DNA from 2 places in the Olsenella sp. DNF00959 genome. Region 1 is predicted to be linked to the other one. Evidence: riboswitches for the same ligand, from Rfam matches in the RefSeq annotation. Region 1 holds a riboswitch; the other holds the start of a gene.
What was found. A riboswitch is a leader RNA that binds a small molecule or an ion and turns the genes downstream of it on or off. The one in region 1 is predicted to bind cyclic di-GMP.
Positions count from the first base shown of each region.

Region 2: another riboswitch for cyclic di-GMP. It lies ahead of HMPREF1868_RS08150 (hypothetical protein); the one in region 1 lies ahead of HMPREF1868_RS04520 (SpaH/EbpB family LPXTG-anchored major pilin).

Region 1 is NZ_KQ960127.1:173,734-182,763, forward strand. Features, by position in the region: gene HMPREF1868_RS04505 (HAD family hydrolase) at 1-59, shown strand, start outside; gene HMPREF1868_RS04510 (ATP-binding protein) at 88-1,314, opposite strand; gene HMPREF1868_RS04515 (GGDEF domain-containing protein) at 1,632-2,831, opposite strand; cyclic di-GMP riboswitch class I at 3,046-3,119, shown strand; gene HMPREF1868_RS04520 (SpaH/EbpB family LPXTG-anchored major pilin) at 3,273-4,775, shown strand; gene HMPREF1868_RS04525 (class C sortase) at 4,940-5,845, shown strand; gene HMPREF1868_RS04530 (class C sortase) at 5,934-6,941, shown strand; gene HMPREF1868_RS04535 (SpaA isopeptide-forming pilin-related protein) at 6,996-9,030, shown strand, end outside.
Region 2 is NZ_KQ960133.1:280,190-289,219, forward strand. Features, by position in the region: gene rpsJ (30S ribosomal protein S10) at 4-312, shown strand; gene HMPREF1868_RS08145 (GGDEF domain-containing protein) at 518-1,492, opposite strand; cyclic di-GMP riboswitch class I at 2,038-2,111, shown strand; gene HMPREF1868_RS08150 (hypothetical protein) at 2,312-2,764, shown strand; gene lepB (signal peptidase I) at 2,761-3,423, shown strand; gene HMPREF1868_RS08160 (isopeptide-forming domain-containing fimbrial protein) at 3,632-5,161, shown strand; gene HMPREF1868_RS08165 (class C sortase) at 5,275-6,135, shown strand; gene HMPREF1868_RS08170 (Cna B-type domain-containing protein) at 6,132-7,136, shown strand; gene HMPREF1868_RS09905 (hypothetical protein) at 7,219-7,722, shown strand; gene HMPREF1868_RS08180 (SpaA isopeptide-forming pilin-related protein) at 7,784-9,030, shown strand, end outside.

The sequences.
Region 1 (9,030 bases):
AGGACGAGGCGGTGGCCGACGCCGTCGACGCCCTCGTCAGGGGAGAGATGCCTCGCTAGGCCTTGTTAGGCCTCGCAAGAGGCCCTGCTAGAGGTCGGCGTCCGAAGCCATCAGCTCCGCGATGTTGAGGTGCGTGACGCCGTCCCGCGTCGTGGGGAGGGGGTCTAGGGTGAGCAGGTAGCGCGGCCACCCATCCCTGATTAGCGAGAACGGACGGAACTCCCGTTCCTCCACATTCTGGTCGACGATGCTCATCGACACCTGAACATAAACGTAGCGCTGGTCCTTCCGTGCGATGAAATCCACCTCCAACCTGCCAACGCGTCCCACGCTGACCGTCCATCCGTGGCGCCTCAGATATTGGTAGACCACGTTCTCGAGGGCTGGGCCGTAGCTGACCTGGTTGTCCGTGTTGAGCGCGTAGTAAAGAGAGAGGTCAGCGAGGTAGTGCTTCTCGCCTCCGTGAAGGCTCCTCCTGCTCTTGAGGTCGAACGTGGGGCAGCGATAGAGCACCTTGGCGGCCTCCAGGTAGCCTGCGTAGCGTGAGACCGTCCTCGCGAGGACGGGCGTCCCTTGAGCCTCGCGGAGCTCCTCGGCGATGTTGGCGAAGTTCGTAGGTGCCGCGTAGTTGGAGACCATGTATGTCATGACGCGTCGGAACGCTTCGGCATTGCGGACCTTGCCGGCGCGTCTGCTGACGTCCTTCTCGATGACCTGGGCGATGACGTCCGCTACGTAAGCGGAGCGTGCCGCAGGGTTGGGGAGCCGCACGGCGCCGGGCATGCCGCCTTCGCGCAGATATCGCTCGAACTCCGCTGCCGTAGGGCCGATCTCTTCGCCGAGTGCCTCCCTCATGCCGAGCCACTCGGGGAATGCCAAGGTAAAGAGCTCAAGCTCGACGTAGCGCCCAGTGAGCTTTGTGGCGAGCTCCCCAGAGAGGAGGTAGGAGTTGGAGCCCGTGATGAAAATCGAGACGCCTTCGAGCCTCCATGCTTCGACGACTTCCTCGAAGCCCTCCACATTCTGGACCTCGTCGACGAAAAGGTAGCTGCCGCGCGGGTCCTCCCCTATGGCCGCCTCGATGGCCTTGTCAAAGGTGTCGGGATCCCTCACGCGCCGGTACCTCCTCGCGTCGAGGTCGAGGTAGGTGATGCGGTCCTCGCCGACCCCACGCTCGCGCAGCTCCTCCATCACGGTCTGCATGAGGCAGGACTTGCCGCAGCGTCTCATGCCCGTCACGACCTTGATGAGGTCAGTGTCGTAGAAAGGCCTTAGCCGTTCGAGGTACAGCTCACGTCTGAAGAGTTCCGCCATGGATCTTGCCTCCTTGAAAAATGCTCGTTTAAGGATACATAACTTGTAAAAAAATGCAAAGTATGTATCCTTAACGACCACTTTCCCGGTGGTGCCTCTGGCAGTGTCTGCGGCACCGCTGCACTATTGCATGGGTCGCATTGATCATTTTGCATGGGGATGGCTGACGGTCTGACATGGGTCACTTCGCCAGCGCGAGACTTGGTCCATCGCCATCATTTCGCTGTTCGAAGAGCGGGCGCCTTGCGGGCAAAGGCAGGCGGATCTACTGACTGGGGTCGTTGCTGTTGGGCTTGGCGCGAGCGCTCAACGCCCTGCTAGCCCCCGAGTTCGACCTCCACGGAGTCACGTCGCGCGTGACGCTTCCGCTTCTCCTCGTACATCGCCCTGTCGGCTTCGCGCATGAGGCGCTGCACGTCCTCGGTGCTGCTGACCAGGTCCTCGGCGATGCCGATGGAGAAGCCCAGGGGGTGACCCTGCGCTTCGAGGCCATTCTGGCTCGCCCTCGTCTGGAACGATGCCCTGCCATGCTCGATGTACGCACGAAGTCCCTCTTTTCCCAGGCTCGACGAGACCAGCGCGAACTCGTCCCCTCCCATGCGGTAGATGCGGGTGTGCTCGTCGAGGTTGATGGACATCCCCGAGGCAAGAAGGGACAGGATGCGGTCTCCCATGAGGTGTCCGAAGGCGTCGTTGTAGTGCTTGAAGTTGTCGATGTCGATGATCGCGAAGGCGATCCGCTTTCCCACCCACCTCGCGTGGTCCTGCTGCAGTGCTCGGGTGTTGTGCAGCCCCGTGAGCTCGTCGTGATACGAGTAACGCGCCAGCCGCTCGCGCGTTTGCGCCCCCCGCACGTACTTGTAGTGCTTAATGCAGCAGGAGGTCATAAGTGTGAGGCAGAGTATCTGCAGATTGACGGTGCTACCATGGGTCAGTGCGCCCGCTTCATTTGCGGCGTGGAGCATGAAGCTGAAGGTGCCGAACAGTATTGGGATAAAGATGAAAGGCTTGACGACAAAGATGCAGACGATGCTGACCATCTGGGTGAGAAACGCGTACATGCCGTTGCTGCGCGCGATGTCTCCGAGTGAGATGTAAATCCCGAACGCGATGCATATTACGATGAACTGGATGATAGCGGCACGCGAGAGTAGCTCGTTGCACGGCCTTTTTCTGCAATTACGTACGGCGAGGGTACAGGCAATGAGGAACAGGGCGCTCAGCATCTGGATGGCATAAGCAGCGCTGTGCTGGGCGATCCAGCTCATTCCCATTTTTTCGACCACTTGGGGGTTGCTAGACATCCTGGCGCTGTTCTGCAGCATGTAGCATTCCAGCACGGCCACGATCGAGGACAGGATGGCGCCATAGTTCAGGTTGGCGTTGGTGATGAAGCTCCTCTCGAAGGGGGTTTGTCGCCTGAACCCGAAAGAGACCTGCAGCACCTCTCTGACAGATAGCGGGTGGGGCCCACCTACACTCTCGATGCTTATGTCGTATCCCATCCCATTGTTCATCTGTACCTACTTCAACGAACTAGCTCCCTTATTTTTGCACGATGCGGCTTTGCTGGATACTCTGAAAAACGATGGTCTCGACGAACGAGCGCAAGAGCTGCCGGACACGGGGTCGGAAGCTGCGGGTCAACAGGTCGCACCTTCTGATCCTCTCTATTTTGAAATTCAGCTTGAAGCTATCCCTACTCTTCCTTTAAAATCGCCTTAAGCAAAAAATTAAACTTGGCAAACCTGCCGAAAGGCAGCGACGCAAAGCTATAGGGCCTTAACTGGTAGCCAGCTGCATTCTCCGCAAGGGGGGCAGCCGGCTGTTTTTTGCGCGAAGTCGTCGGACGAGCACACATAGCTGGGAGGACGGCACACCAATTATCCCAAAGCCGGCGTCAGCCGGATGAATAGGGAGCGAAGGTAGTACGTGGCAATAGAGAGGAGCACCATATGATGCACGGTATTTCTATGGAGGGACGGTTCAAGGCATTGCTATCCACGCTGTTTGCGATGGTGCTTGCTCTGGGCGTCTTCTTCCCGTCTGCAGCGCTTGCAGAGACGACGGGTGTGACTGCCGCCAACCAGGGTACGGCAACCGGCAAGCTCACCGTCACCGGTCTGACGGATGGAGACAAGGTTGACATCTACAAGATCGTCAACACCACCATCCAGGGAGACAATACCCTCAAGCACGAGTTCGCCGCCGACTATGGCATCTCATTCGACGCTTACAAGGTCTATGCCTCCGACAGCGTGGAGATGAAGAAGGCGGCCGAGACCATCGGTTCGAGCGCCAATCTCGGTGCGGTGGCCCAGCCCCAGAAGACCGCGACCGGCACTTCCGTCGAGTTCACCGGCCTTTCCGCGGGCGAGTACCTGGTGAAGGTCACCCCTGCCAGCGGCAAGGTCGTTTATCAGTGGTCCATCGCCAAGCTCGAGTACACGGCTGAGACCGGCGGTGTCTCGTACAAGCTGAACGACGGCAGCATCGCCGTGAAGAACACCCCGGTCACCATCGACAAGAAGGCTACCGGCGAGGACGCCGACACCCACAACACCTCCCAGTACTCCGTGGGTCAGGTCATCCCCTATACCGCTGAGGTGACCATCCCTCAGTATCCCAGCAACGCCACCAACAGGAAGTTCAAGGTTACCGATACCATGACCGCGGGCCTCACCTACATGAAGGCCGTGGGCTTCTCCATCATGGTTGGCTCGACCGATGTTTCCGGGAGCTTCGATATCACGCATAATGCAGATGGTTTCGTCGCTGAGATCAAGTCCGATGCAGCCGCAGCGTTCTTCTCGACCTACAATGCTGGTCAGAAGCTGACCATCAAGTATGGCGGCAAGATCAACTCCAGCGCCGTGGTGAACACCCCCGACGTGAACACCATCACGCTCGAGTTCGCCAACAACCCCTATGACGAGCATTCCAACGACACGGTCACGGATCACGTCGACAACAGCACCTTCGGACTCAAGCTCGTCAAGGTGGACAACGATACCGCCTCGCCCAAGCCCCTCCAGGGTGCCGAGTTCACCGTGTACACCGATTCGGCCTGCGAGCATCCGATGGTCGACGAGAACGGTAGCGTCATCAAGCTGACCACCAACGCTCAGGGCATCGGCACCGCCAAGGGCTTCGGCGAGGGCACCTTCTATGTCAAGGAGACCAAGGCTCCCGCTGGCTATACTCCCTCCAGTGATATCAAAACCGTCACCTTCAAGGCAACCAAGACCTCGAACCCCGGTGGCGGCTACACCATCACCATCGAGCATGAGGGTACCGGCGAGTACCTCAACTTCTACGACGCCGGCAGCATCGTCAACGTTCCCCAGCCTGGACTGCCCGTCACGGGTGGCGCTGGCACCGTGGCTCTGACGGTCGTTGGCGTTGGCCTGATGGCCGCCGCTGGTGTGATCGTTGCTCGCAGCCGCAAGAACGAGGCGTAGGTGCTCGTTTCCTAGGATGCGTTCGCCTCTCCGGGAACCGCCTTATCTGAGGCGGTTCCCGCGAGGCAATCGGGAATGTGATTGCGCGAGAAGGTCTGTCCTTCTCGCTCCAACAACAGGTGATGGGAGCTGCATTGGGAGGGACCGTGAGGAAAAGGCCAATCATGGTCCTTGCCGTCCTGATTTTCGTGGGCGGTGCCTCCCTCGTTGCCTATCCCTATGTAAGCGACTTCTTCTATAAGCGGGCTCAGGCCCAGGTGAGTTGGAATCAGGACCAAGCCGTTTCGTCCCTCCACCAAGAGGACCTCAGCACGCAGAAACAGGACGCCTACGACTACAACGATCGTCTCCTTGCTGGCAAGACCGTGGTCACAGACCCCTTTGACCCCTCCCAAAAGGCTGTCAGCGAGGGGGAGTACGGTTCCCTTCTCAACGTGCTGGGTGATGGCATGATGGGCTCCATCTCCATTCCAAAGCTCGGTCTCGATAGAGTTCCCATATATCACGGGACCGACGACGAGGTTCTTCAGAAGGGTGCCGGTCACTTGCAGGGTACGTCACTGCCTATAGGAGGTGATTCTTCGCATAGTGTCCTGGCAGGGCATACGGGATTGCCATCGGTCAGGATTTTTGATGGCCTGGACAGGCTTGCGGTCGGGGACTACTTCGTGATTCAGGTGTTGGGCGAGGATCATGCCTACCGGGTCTATTCGGTCGAGACAGTGCTGCCCGAGGAGACTAGCTCGCTTGTGATAGAGCCAGGTCGCGACCTCTGCACCCTGGTCACCTGCACTCCCTACGGAGTCAACACCCATCGGCTCCTCGTGCATGCGGAGCGCTGCGACGTCCCCCAGGAATGGATCGACCTCCAGTCCAGACCGGCCTCGCTGAACGGCCTGATACGCAACGTGCAGGAGAACTCGCTCCTCGTCTATTCGCTCATGGGGCTTGCGGTTACTGTTGGAGTGGGAATAGGCATCTTTGTTCTTAGACGCCGCAAGGGCACCTCAGGTGACGTTGCCAGCAAGGTGGTAGATGACGGACGAAGGGGACGTCACTTCAGAAGCTAGCTCGGCGGCAGTACGGGATGCACGGTGTTTCCACGTGAGGCACAACGCACGGTAGGACAGGTCACGACGTATCCGAGAGGAGGCAAACATGGCGAATGGAAAGAGGAAAGTCGCATCGACCGCCCTTGGTGTTGCCGTGTTTCTTCTCGGATCTGCCGTGCTTCTGTACCCCGAAATCGACTCCTGCGTCGCACAGAGATCGGCCAGCGAAATGGTGAGCGATGCTATGGCAAAGGATGCCAGGGATGCTGACGCGCAGGCGACGGAAGGCAACGGGCGTGCCAAGAGTGGCGATCCTGCCTACAGGTACCTCTTGCATTACAACGAGAAGGTAAGGAACGGGAACGGGGGAGCCATCAACGACCCCTGGGGCATAGGCGTCGACGTCTCCGGCCTCGAGGGAATGGGGCTGGAAGAGGACGTCATCGGGTCCATAACCATTCCTCGCCTGGACGAGACCCTTCCGCTCCTGCTGAACGCAACGACGGACCACATGGCAGTGGGTGCCACTGTTATTTCGGGCACCTCGGCCCCCCTTGGCGGACAGGGGGACAACTGCGTCATAGCTGCGCACAGGAGCGTATGGCATGGGCTGCGGATGTTCCGTGACATAGAGGACATGGAACTGGGTGACCTGCTCACCATCGACACTCTGTGGGACAGTCTCACGTATCGGGTCGTCGAGACGAAGGTCATATCTTCCGACGATGCCGACGCGCTGCGTCCCCAGGCCGGACGCGATCTGGTCACCCTGTTCACCTGTCACCCCTACAGGCATAACTACCAGCGCTATCTTGTCATCTGCGAGCGCGTGCAAGAGGGGGGTACGCAGGAGGTGCCCAGGGGCATTGCAAGGCTCGTCGTCCAGGCTGCCAATCCCAGCGACTCTCCCGACCTCGTGATGGAGCGTTGGATTCGCGTGGGAGGCCTTCTGATGATGCTTGTGATGGTGACTGCAGGAGTCGTCGTCCTAGTCGGCAGCAGCTTGCGCGGCAGACGTGGAAAGGTCCTTGCTGGGCACGCCCGCGGCAATGGGCATGCCAAAGGGATGGGCAAGGGTCGTCCCCCTGCCCGGGCTGGTGGTTCTGGTGATTGATGGCATCGGTCGGGCCGGTGCCCCTGAGCAAGACTTCGTTGGTTGGAGGGTGTCGTGAAGAAATTGAACTCATCAATGCTTGGCAGGGTGCTCGTGCTGTTGCTGGCATTGTCTATGGCCGTTCCCTCCGATGGAGTCTGGGCCATGAGCCGCGCCTTCGCCGCAGAGAGCGGGGAAGAAGTCGCAGTCGCGGGCGACACGTCTGCCCCGTCAGCGAGCACGGGCGCGGGTGAGGATGGGTCAGATAGTGCGGCTGACTCACGCGTCGAGAGGCGGACCCTCGACGTGGCCGTCTTCGAGGACGAGTCCCTGAGCAGGCCCCTTGAGGACGCACCCAAGGTCACCATCACGGGCGAGCTTCCCGCGGACGCCGAGGCAAAGGCTTACGTTGATGACATCACCGACAAAATCGAGGGAGTCGACGACTCCGCCGTCGGCCTCACGCAGGAGGACGAGGAGCGGCGTGCCAAGGAGTATGCCAGTGACGGCGAGACGGACCCCTTGAAGGATGACTCGAAATCCGTCACGATTGCCTCCCTCAACCTTGCCCTCTACGACGAGGCGGGTACAGCCATGGACGCAAACCTCCTGAAGGGTGAGGTCGAGGTTGGTGTCGGCTCAGACAAGTTGCCTGATGGTGAGAATGCAAAACTCAAGGTTTATTCGATAGGCAACACCGAGAAAGAATCAAGTGCAGGAGCCGAGAGCGCTGAGGAACTCGATGGCGCCAAGTTTTCTGATTCGAATGACTCGGTCAAGTTCAATGTCACCGGAGCGGGGACCTATGCAGTGGTACGCGGCGCGAAACTCCTACGTCGCGACCAGCCGCTGAATACAGGCTTCAGCGCGCGTGACCTGGGCATCCAGACAGACTTCTTCGACTACTACGGTGATGTTGTGAATGGCAATCCATTCGATAGCGGTGCCAATAGGTTTGCGAAGCCCAACACCACAGGTATCAACTCCAATGGTCATCGCCTTCAGTTCTATGGATACGGAAGCGTCAAAAAGGACGACCCAAATAACATTAACCACAATATTTCCATCAACAACTACACTTATGGCGCTACTCCGCTCTCCGATACTGGCGAAGACGCCATCCAACGTTCCTCGGCTCTGCAGGGGATCGTCCAGAACAAGCTTGGCGAGGACGGCTACCCGGTCCTTGCTCCTGGATTGCGCTGGAAGTATGACACGGATGACCGGACTGACGGAACCGAGAGCCTCAGTTACCTGTTTGATGGGTCGGTCCAAGCTGGCAAGAAGTCCTATATGGGTCTTGACGGCTTCATCCAGAAGGGTCGCATCGACCCTGCAAACAACCAGTTCATCCGTGATGAGAACGGCAGCTACTACGGATACAACAGCAACGAGACCTATGCCTATTACAACAAGGAACAGGGCAATGGTGGCTATGTCACTCTCTACGATGACACGTACCCAAAGGCCGGCGCCTCGTCCTACATGATTGGTTTCTTCCCCTTCGATAACTATGATTCCTCAAGAAACAACGTAGGCAGTTGGGATCCGCACAGCAACCCGAACCCTCTCAACCACCACAACGGCGTGACGATGAGCGCTACCTTTACCCTCCCGCCTGATGGCCAGGTGTCAAATGCTGACGGTACCAAGAGCGATATGCTTTTCTCCTTTTCGGGAGACGACGACGTCTGGGTGTATATCGATGGCGTGCTCGTGCTCGACATAGGTGGCATCCATCAGCCCGCGCAGGGTACGATAAACTTTCATACGGGCGAGACGACCATGGGCGGTGACCGTTTCCTCGGTCGCACTGCGTATACGGAAGATGTATATGATGCTGGTGCCGGGACTACTCTTGGCAAGAACAGCTCCATAGCGCAGGCGTTTGAAAAAGCAGGCAAGACGTTCGATAGTAGTCCGTATTCCACGCACACCATCAAGTTCTTCTATCTGGAACGCGGTGGCGTGGACTCGAACTGCATGCTTGCCATGAACCTCGCGTTCACTAAGGCAACCGAGCTGACCGTCGATAAGGATTGGGCGGACGGCGACAGGCTCCACACTGACAGCGACGACTCCGTGTATGTCCAGCTGTACCGTCAGGTTG
Region 2 (9,030 bases), on a different contig from region 1:
GAAGTGTCAAGCCAGAAGATCAGGATTCGCCTCAAGGGCTACGATCACGAGGTAGTGGACCAGTCCGCAAAGCTCATCGTGGACACCGCCCAGAAGACCGGCGCCCGCGTGTCCGGCCCCATCCCCCTGCCCACCGAGCGCAACCTCTACACGGTCATCCGCTCGCCCCACAAGGACAAGGACTCGCGCGAGGAGTTCGAGATGCGCACCCACAAGCGCCTCATCGACATCCTCGACCCCAGCTCCTCGACCGTCGACTCGCTCATGCGCCTCGACCTTCCCGCGGGCGTGGACATCGAGATCAAGCTCTAGTCCCACGCCTCGTCGGCAGCGGTGACGCAAGAGGGACCCCGGACAAGCCGGGGTCCCTCTTGCTTTTTGCGGTCATGATGCATGCATCCTCTGGCGGTGGCCGTGCGGTTGCGGGCGACCGGCCAGGGCGTGGCCGCGCCCGTGACGGCGGCAGGGGAGTCCTGGTGTCCCTTGACGCCGCCCTGGCCCTGGGCGGGCCCGGCCCCTAGCTCGTGCCGCCACCAACTTCCTGGTGGCCCGCGCCCGCAAGCAGCTCCCGGCGCCTCTCCTTCATGCGATACATTGACTGGTCGGCAAGCTGCAGCAGGTCGTCCACGTCAGAGGCCTTGCCCACGGACCCATGGGCGGTTCCGGCGGACACCGTGATGGGCCTCCCGTCAATCTGGATCCCCCTCGCGGAGGCATTGGAGTGGAAGCGTGCCAGGGCGTCGTCGACGAGCGCCCTCTGCTCCCTCTCCGGCAGGTCGACGGATATCACCACGAACTCGTCCCCGCCTGTGCGATAGCAGGTGCCCTGGGGGCCAAAGGACTCGAGCAGGGCGTCGGCCAGCAGTGCGAGGATCGTGTTGCCCACGGCATGCCCGAGCCTGTCGTTGCAGAGCTTGAAGCCGTCCACATCCAGCACCGAGGCGCTGATTCGGCCTCCCACGAGGCGCGGCATGTCCTGCCTGAGGGCATGGACGTTGCCCAGGCCGGTCAGGCCGTCGCTGTGCGCCTGCTCCTGGAGGAGCAGGCGGTCGCGGGCTATGCGCACCGTCGAGTAGTACTTCATGCAGCAGGACACCACGATGATCACGAAGAGCATGGTCAGGTTGACCCTGTCGCCATGGCTCAACAGGCCCAGCTCGTTGGCGTGATGCGTGGTTACGAGCATGGCAAGCAGGCAGCCGGGCACAAAGATGGAGGGCCTGATGGAGAAGATGCAGGCGAGGGCCACCATCTGCGTGAGAAGGGCGTACACCCCATGCCCCCGGTTCGCATCCCAGCGGGCTATGAACATCCCGAAGGCCAGGGCGATGACTATGTACTGCGCAAGCAGGACCCAGCTTGCGCCCGTCCCGAGGGGCCTCCCGAAGTAGTGGCGCACCGTTCCCGCGAGGAGGACGAGCGCGCTCGCGAGCTGCACTGCGTAGGCCACGCGGTGCTGGATGATCCAGGCCCACCCGACGGCTTGGACCACCTCGGCTGCATCCCGCGCGAGAAGTTCTGCGCGAGCATGATGACCTCGAGGACGACGGTGCTCAGGGAGAGGATGGCCCCGCCCAGCAGGTTGAAGTCGAGCACGTAGCGCCGCTCCCCGTCCGTGAGCCGGGTGAGGCCGAGGGCGACCATCAGGTGGTCCTTGGGGGTGGCCCCGGGGTAGAACGGTACGCCCAGCGTGGATATGTCCAAGGTGCTCTCCCCATGGCGATGCGGGTCGTTGGCTGGCGGGGCAAACGGACGGGACGGCCGGGGTCCCGACGGCCTCCCGACACCCGGGCCCGCCAGGCCGAAGGGGCATGGGTCCCGTTGGAAATGCCAGGCAAAACGACCCGTGTTAAGGACGAATCATATCCGTAGCCACAGCCGCGTGCAAGGGATGCCAAGGCACCCGCCAAGTCGGCCACAAGGCGACGGGGGAGCGGAAGGCGAGGGCCCATTGTCGGCTTTGTGTGGACGACGAGGCCGCCTGAGGAACTTACGTGCGGGGGGCGATTGACAAAAAAAAAAAAAAAAAAGACTCTATTCTATGCGTGGCAAAGCTATCGAAAGGTAGCGACGCAAAGCTACAGGGCCTTAAATGGCAGCCAGCTGCATCCGTTCTCGCGCAGAGGGGAGGTGTCTGACTGTTTCCTATTAGCGAAGAAACCAAGCGAATTCATGATGTCGCGCCGGGGTGTCGCGCCAGCAGGGGCGCGTCTGGCGTGGCGGCTTTCCTGGCGTGCGAGACAAGGCCACCTGCGGGGCCCGGCCCGCAGAGGTGACACACGCAAGCTCCAGTCGTGAGGGGTGTCGGGGCATGGGCGGCAACAGGTTCCAGAGGAACGGCGAGGCGGAGCGGTCGGCGCATGGACGCGCCGGCTCGCCCTCCCGCTGGCCGCTCGGCGGACGCCTTGGCAGGTTCGTGGGCATGTCCGCCCCCGAAGCCTCGCGCACCGAGCCCCAGGGGGTCGACCTCAGGGGCCTCAGCCGCCTGCAGCTGCTCCAGCTGCTCGAGGACGCCATGGAGGAGAACGAGCGCCTGCGCGGCCAGCTCGACGAGGCGCAGCGGAGGGTCAGGGAGTGCAGCGTCACGGCTGCCGACTCGGAGTCCCTGGCCGAGGCGTCGCTGAGGCTGGCGGGCATGTTCGAGGACGCCCAGCGTGCCATAGACATCTACAAGCGCAGCATCGGGATGCCCCTTTCCGGGGAAGGCGCCACCGGCGGCGTGGAGCCCCGGTCGGGTGAGGCGGGGACGGAGGTGCGGCGATGACGACGAGTCGGGACGGCGCCTCCGGCGTCCCCAAAGGCCCGTCCGCGTCCCCGAGGCGCGCCGCGCACCTGCGCGAGACGCTCGCCGTAGCCGTCCTGCCGACGACGGACCAGGTCAGGCGGGAGTACGAGCGCGTGCGGCGCCAGCACGGCAGGGGCCGCGCGGCCAAGAACGCCGTCGCGGTCCTGGGCATCGTGTTCGCCGCATCTGTCCTGGGATCGCTGCTCGTGTTCCCCCTCTTCAGGATCTACGGCGACTCGATGGTGCCGACGCTCTCCGAGGGCGACGTCGTGCTGGCCACCAAGGGCGGTGACATCGGGACGGGGGACCTCGTCGCCTTCAGCTACAACAACAAGTCCTTGGTCAAGCGGGTGATCGCAGGTCCCGGAGACTGGGTTGACATCGACGAGGCCGGCAACGTGAGCGTCAACGGCCAGCCCATGGACGAGCCCTACCTCCAGGCGGGCGCCAAGAGCAAGGGCCAGTGCGACATCGCGCTTCCCTACCAGGTGCCCGAGGGGAGGTACTTCGTCATGGGCGACCACCGCAGCGTGTCGGTGGACTCCCGCACGTCCCAGGTGGGCTGCATCTCCGCCGACCAGGTGGAGGGCAGGTTGGCCCTGCGCGTGTGGCCCCCCTCGGGGCTCGGGTCCCTGTGACGAAGGCCCGAACGGGGGTGGACCGCGACCGGTGGCTGGATGGAAGAGGCACGGGAGTGGAAGAGGCGTGGGAGGTGGAGTCGGATGAGGGGTGCACGAGGTCATGGGCCTTAGCTTGGCAAGGTACGCGACCGGGTCCCTGGGGCCCACCAAGGTTCGAGGCATGCCGAGCGCATGCGGCAAGTGGAAAGAGAGAAGGAAGGTACGAATGAGAGAACTAAGGAAGAGGCTCACGGGGGTCTTCGCCGTGGTCGCCGCGGTCGTGATGGCGCTCGCGTTGGTCCCCGCCTCCGCGTTCGCTGACGCGACGACTCTCCACACCGTCACGGTGAGCGAGCCCAGCGGCCAGGTCGACACGCACTCCTACGAGGCCTACCAGGTGTTCACGGGTACGTATGACAGTGCGAGCAAGCAGCTGCAGAACATCACGTGGGGCTCCGGCGTGAACGGCGACGCCCTGCTCGCCGCCCTGAAGGCCGACCCCGTCATCGGCTCCAAGTTCGCCGACGCAACCGACGCCGTGACCGCGGCGGCGGCCATGAGCGGCATCACCGACAAGTCCACCGACGCCGAGGCGCTGGCAAAGGTCATCGCGGCCAACCTGTCCACGACAAAGTTCGCCTCCGACAATGGCAGCATTGACGTCGTCGGCGACGGCTACTATTTCATCAAGGACGTCACCGAGTCGCTGACCAGCGACACGTACTCCAAGTACATGCTGCAGGTGGTGGGCGACACGGCAGTGACCGCCAAGGACACCACCACGACCTCCAAGAAGGAGGTCAAGGACACGAACGACACCACCGGGACGACCTCCGAGTGGCAGAACACGGCTGACTACGACATCGGCGATGCCGTGCCGTTCAAGCTGACCGGCACCGTCGCCTCCGACTACGCCAGCTACACGCAGCCGTACTACTTCGCGTTCCACGACACGTACAACAAGAGCCAGCTGGGCGACCCCCAGAGCGTCGTCGTGAAGATCGACGGCACTGAGGTCGACTCCAGCGCGTACTCCGTCAACGTCACCCCCGCCGGCTTCGACGTCGTCTTCAGCGACCTCAAGCAGACCGCTGCCCACGCCGGTTCCACGGTGACGGTCGAGTACACCTCCGAGTTGCTCACCGGTGCCAACATCGGCTCTGCGGGCAACGTCAACTCCAGCAACATCGAGTTCTCCAACGACTCCAACAACGATCAGCATCACGGCAAGACGCCCGAGGACACCGTCATCGTGTTCACGTACAAGGTCGTCGTGAACAAGGTCAACGAGGCCAGCCAGCCGCTTGCCGGCGCCGGCTTCACCCTGTACAAGAAGGACGCCCAGGGCGCCTACAACAAGGTCAAGGAAATCGTCGCGGGCGCTGGCACGACCTTCGAGTTCAAGGGCCTGGATGATGGCGACTACAAGCTCGAGGAGACCACCGTCCCGTCTGGCTACAACAAGCTCGCGGACGTCGAGTTCAGCGTCACCTCCGTCAAGGACGACGCGGGCAAGACGCTGACCAGCATCAACGGCGTTGCCACCACGGGCCAGGTCGATCTTGGCACCCAGAAGGCGACCGTCGACAAGGACGCTGGCTCCATCACCACCACCGTGGTGAACAAGTCCGGCTCCACGCTGCCCTCCACGGGCGGGATGGGCACCACCGTCCTCTATGTGGCGGGCATCGTGCTCGTGGTCGCCGCCGGCGTCGGCTTTGCCGTCCGCCGTCGCAACAACGGGCTCGAGGGATAGGCGGGGCGCGTCCCCCCATGACTTCGGCGGGGTGGGGTACCCCCCACCCCGCGCGAGGGGCTTCTTGGCAAGGTGTTCGGGCAAGGCGGAGCGGGCAGGTCGGTCAGACGCACATGAAGAAGAGGATTCCAGAGACACTCCTCGCGCTTGTCCTCGTGGTCGGCGTCGGCCTGCTGCTCTATCCCAGCGTGGGCGACTGGTGGAACGGCATGCACCAGTCGCAGGCCATCGCGACGTACGAGGAGGCCGTGAGGGGCAACTCCGCAGAGAGGAACCAGGAGCTGTGGGATGCCGCCGTCTCCTATAACGAGGGGCTCTCGCACGGGAAGGACCGGTTCCGCCTCAGCGACGAGGAGCGCGCCGAGTACGAGGGCCTCCTCGACGTCACGGGCACGGGAATCATGGGCTATATCAAGATTCCCAGGATAGGAGTGAACCTGCCCATCTACCACGGTACCGATGACACCATCCTGCAAGTTGCCATCGGACACATTCCGGGCTCCTCGCTTCCTGTTGGTGGGGAGGGCACGCACACCGTGATCTCCGGCCACCGTGGACTTCCGTCGGCGCGTTTGTTTACAGACATAGACCAACTCGAGGAGGGTGACCTGTTCACGTTGCACGTGGTGGATCAGACGCTGACCTACCAGGTGGACCAGATTAGGACTGTCCTACCCGACCAGTTGGAAGACCTTGCAATTGATGATGGACAGGACTACTGCACGCTCGTTACATGCACTCCCTATGGGGTCAACACCCATCGGCTGCTCGTACGTGGGCATAGGGTGCCCAATGAGTCGGTCACGGACGTCACCGCTGACGCAGAGCGCATTGACCCGCTGCTCGTCGCCACGGTATTTTCGGTAGCGGTGATCGGGGTGGTCTCGGTCGTGGGCCTCGTACGGAACCGGTCACTTGCGCGGGGTACTCGGAGCGCGGGGCGGGCAGATAGGAAAGGAAGGGCAGAAAGTTGAAGGACGACATCATGCGCAGGCACGAGGTGCGTGGGCTTCGTGCGCTTGCCCTTCTATTTTTGGCCTGTGTCGTGGGGCTCTTGCTGCCTGCGCGGACATATGCGGCTGGGGTGGTCGATACCGATGCGTCATGCACCATCACGCTGAGCGATTGCAAGGCGGAAGGACAGAGGTTCACGGCGTATCGCGTGGCGTCCATGGGTGCCGACGGCAAGCTTTCTGCGGTTCCCGCATTGGCAGAGGCAGTCTCTGCATCAGGCTATGACCCCGCAGACCTCACGGACGAGACAAGCGCAGCAACTCTGGAGGCCATTGCCCAGACATATAGCGGCTATGTTGTCGCTGGCGCATCTGGCTTCGAGAGCGCAAGTGCGGTAGCGGCGTCCGGCAGTGCCAGCTTGACCGGCCTGAAGCCGGGCATGTATCTCATCATTGCCGACACCACGACAGTTGACGGAACGACGTATATCTCGAAACCGTACCTGATAAGCGTTCCGGCAATGAAAGCGGATGGCACTTATGCATACGCGCGCACCGTCAGAGCTGACAAGGTGGACAAGGTGTCAGTTGAGCACTTCGAGAATAAGGTAATAAAGCTGTGGAAGGGAGACTCCCGCGGAACGCGTCCGTCATCAGTCACTGTCCAAATCTTCGATGGAACACGTCTCTATAACACCGTGGAGCTCAATTCCAGCAACGACTGGTCCTACGCCTGGGAGGGCAAGGGCGATTGGTCCGTTCGCGAGGTCACCGATACGCTTGGCGGGTACACCTGCTCCATCAGCTCCTCGGCAACGGTATCACGCAGTGATGATGGGTCCGTCAGAACGTCGACCTTCATGGTCACTAACAGCCACACGCCAACCACGCCCAAGGGTCCGGGCAAGCTTCCCAAGACGGGAGACCCGCTCAACCTCCCCTTGGTCGGGGGGATTCTGCTCGTTGGCCTGACCTGCATCGTTGTGGGTGTGTACAAGAGGCGTGATGGGGATGGTTCCTAATATGGCGCCTGTTCGGAGGACTGGCGGCCGCCACATTCCCTGGACGCGCGTTGGGGTCACTTTGCTGGCCCTGGCAGGAGCCGTGCTAGCCGCGTCGTTCATGGCAAGGCAGGCCGGGGCACGGAAGAGCGCAGAACTATGCTCTGGCATCCTGAGTGAGCTTGAAAAGCCAGGTGGGGGTGACGCATCCGGGACAGTCACGGGAAAGGATCAGGACCACGAGCTGCCCGCCCGGGAGTTGCTGGGAATGGATGTCATCGGGCGACTGTCTGCGAGGGCTGTAGGGCTTGACGTGCCAGTGGGTGCGGTGGGAAGCGACGCGAGTCTCGTGCCATGCCAGATCGGCAGTCGTGATGGAGAGCTGGTCGTTTGCGGGTCCTCCTATCAAGGTGGCATTGGGCGAATAGGTGGTCTCGGCGATGGTGATGCGGTTACCTTTACCGGGGTAGATGGTCTTGTTAGGACGTACGAGGTGGCAAGCTCGGGCACGACGAAGTCTGACTTTGACGACGACTTCGACTTGCTCATGTACTACGAGGGTGCGTTTGGCGAGAGGCATTGGGTGGGTTGCTCCGAGACCTCTTAGCGAGGGAGAAGTCTCGGAGAAATCCACGCGGTGGAGCCAGTTGGATGGGTTGGAGCTGACTATGAGCACGCTACTAGACAACGTGACGACCATGCTAAGGGACAATCGTGGGCGTCGTGCATGGCGCTGGGTCGTCGGGGTGATGGCGTCCGTTGTCGTTGCCGTTTCCTGCTTTGTCCTGATGAACCCCGCGATGGCCCTGACGGGCGGCACGACCCTCTCGTCAGCCATTACCAGGGACTCGGCGCTCTTCTACAGGGCCGTCGGCGGAGGGGAGGACGCGTGGGCCAAGACGGACGGGTCGGATGCGCTGGACGGGAACTCCGACCTCAGGCTGCGCCTTGCTTTCGAGTTGCCGGAGGGCGCCCTCAAGGATGGTGCCGCGCTCCAGTACAAGCTGCCCGACGACGTGTCGCTTGATACGAGTTCTGCGGCATATGACAAGATTCCCGTCTATGCAGCGGATACCGTCTCGAAGGGGGACGAGACGGATGCGGTTGTCATCGGCTCTGCAAACGTGAAAGACGGCGTTCTGACGATAGAGTTCGACGCCGCGAGTGTCACCAAGAACGTCGGAAGGGACGCGACCGATGCGGAGGCTGCTGTTACCGCAGCGAGGCTGGGTGCCTTCGTGGACCTCGACTTTGGCTTCAGCGCGCTCAGGACAGATGCGGACGGACTTGCGCACGTGCGGCTCAACGACGTCGTCTCTCTTGACGTCAAGAAGGCATCTGTCCCCACCACGCAGCTCGATCAGGTGGTAGGGGCGGGGGCTGCAAGTGACGTCGCGTCCTCAGTTGCAGACAACGGGATTGGTGGCGACTCCGATTCCGCGACATCGGCGCCCAGCCGCGTGACCAAGGCACCCCGCCGAGACTCCGGCAACGGTCTCGGCACGGACCTCACCCCGTACATCACGGGGGACACGAGGGTCGAGAAGCTCGTGAACGGCACCTGGACACCCGCCACCCAGTTCAGTGACGGTGACAGCGTGAGGGTGGCGCTGAGCTACAACATCCCGGCCGGCGTGGTGACCGAGGCGAACCGAACGATCAGCTACCAGCTGCCCAATGGGCTGAAGCCCGACTCCGTCCAGAGCGGCCGCGTCATCTCTGGCGGCAAGGAGGTCGGTGACTACACCATCGACACCAACGGCAAGGTGACCATCACGTACGACCAGGCCTTTGCTCAGGGCGGTGGCGCCGTTCAGGGCACCCTCAACTTCCACGGGACGGTCTCCAACACGAGCGGGGGATCCTCCGGCACCATCGACTTCGGCGGTGACAGCAGCCCCATCACCGTCGTCAC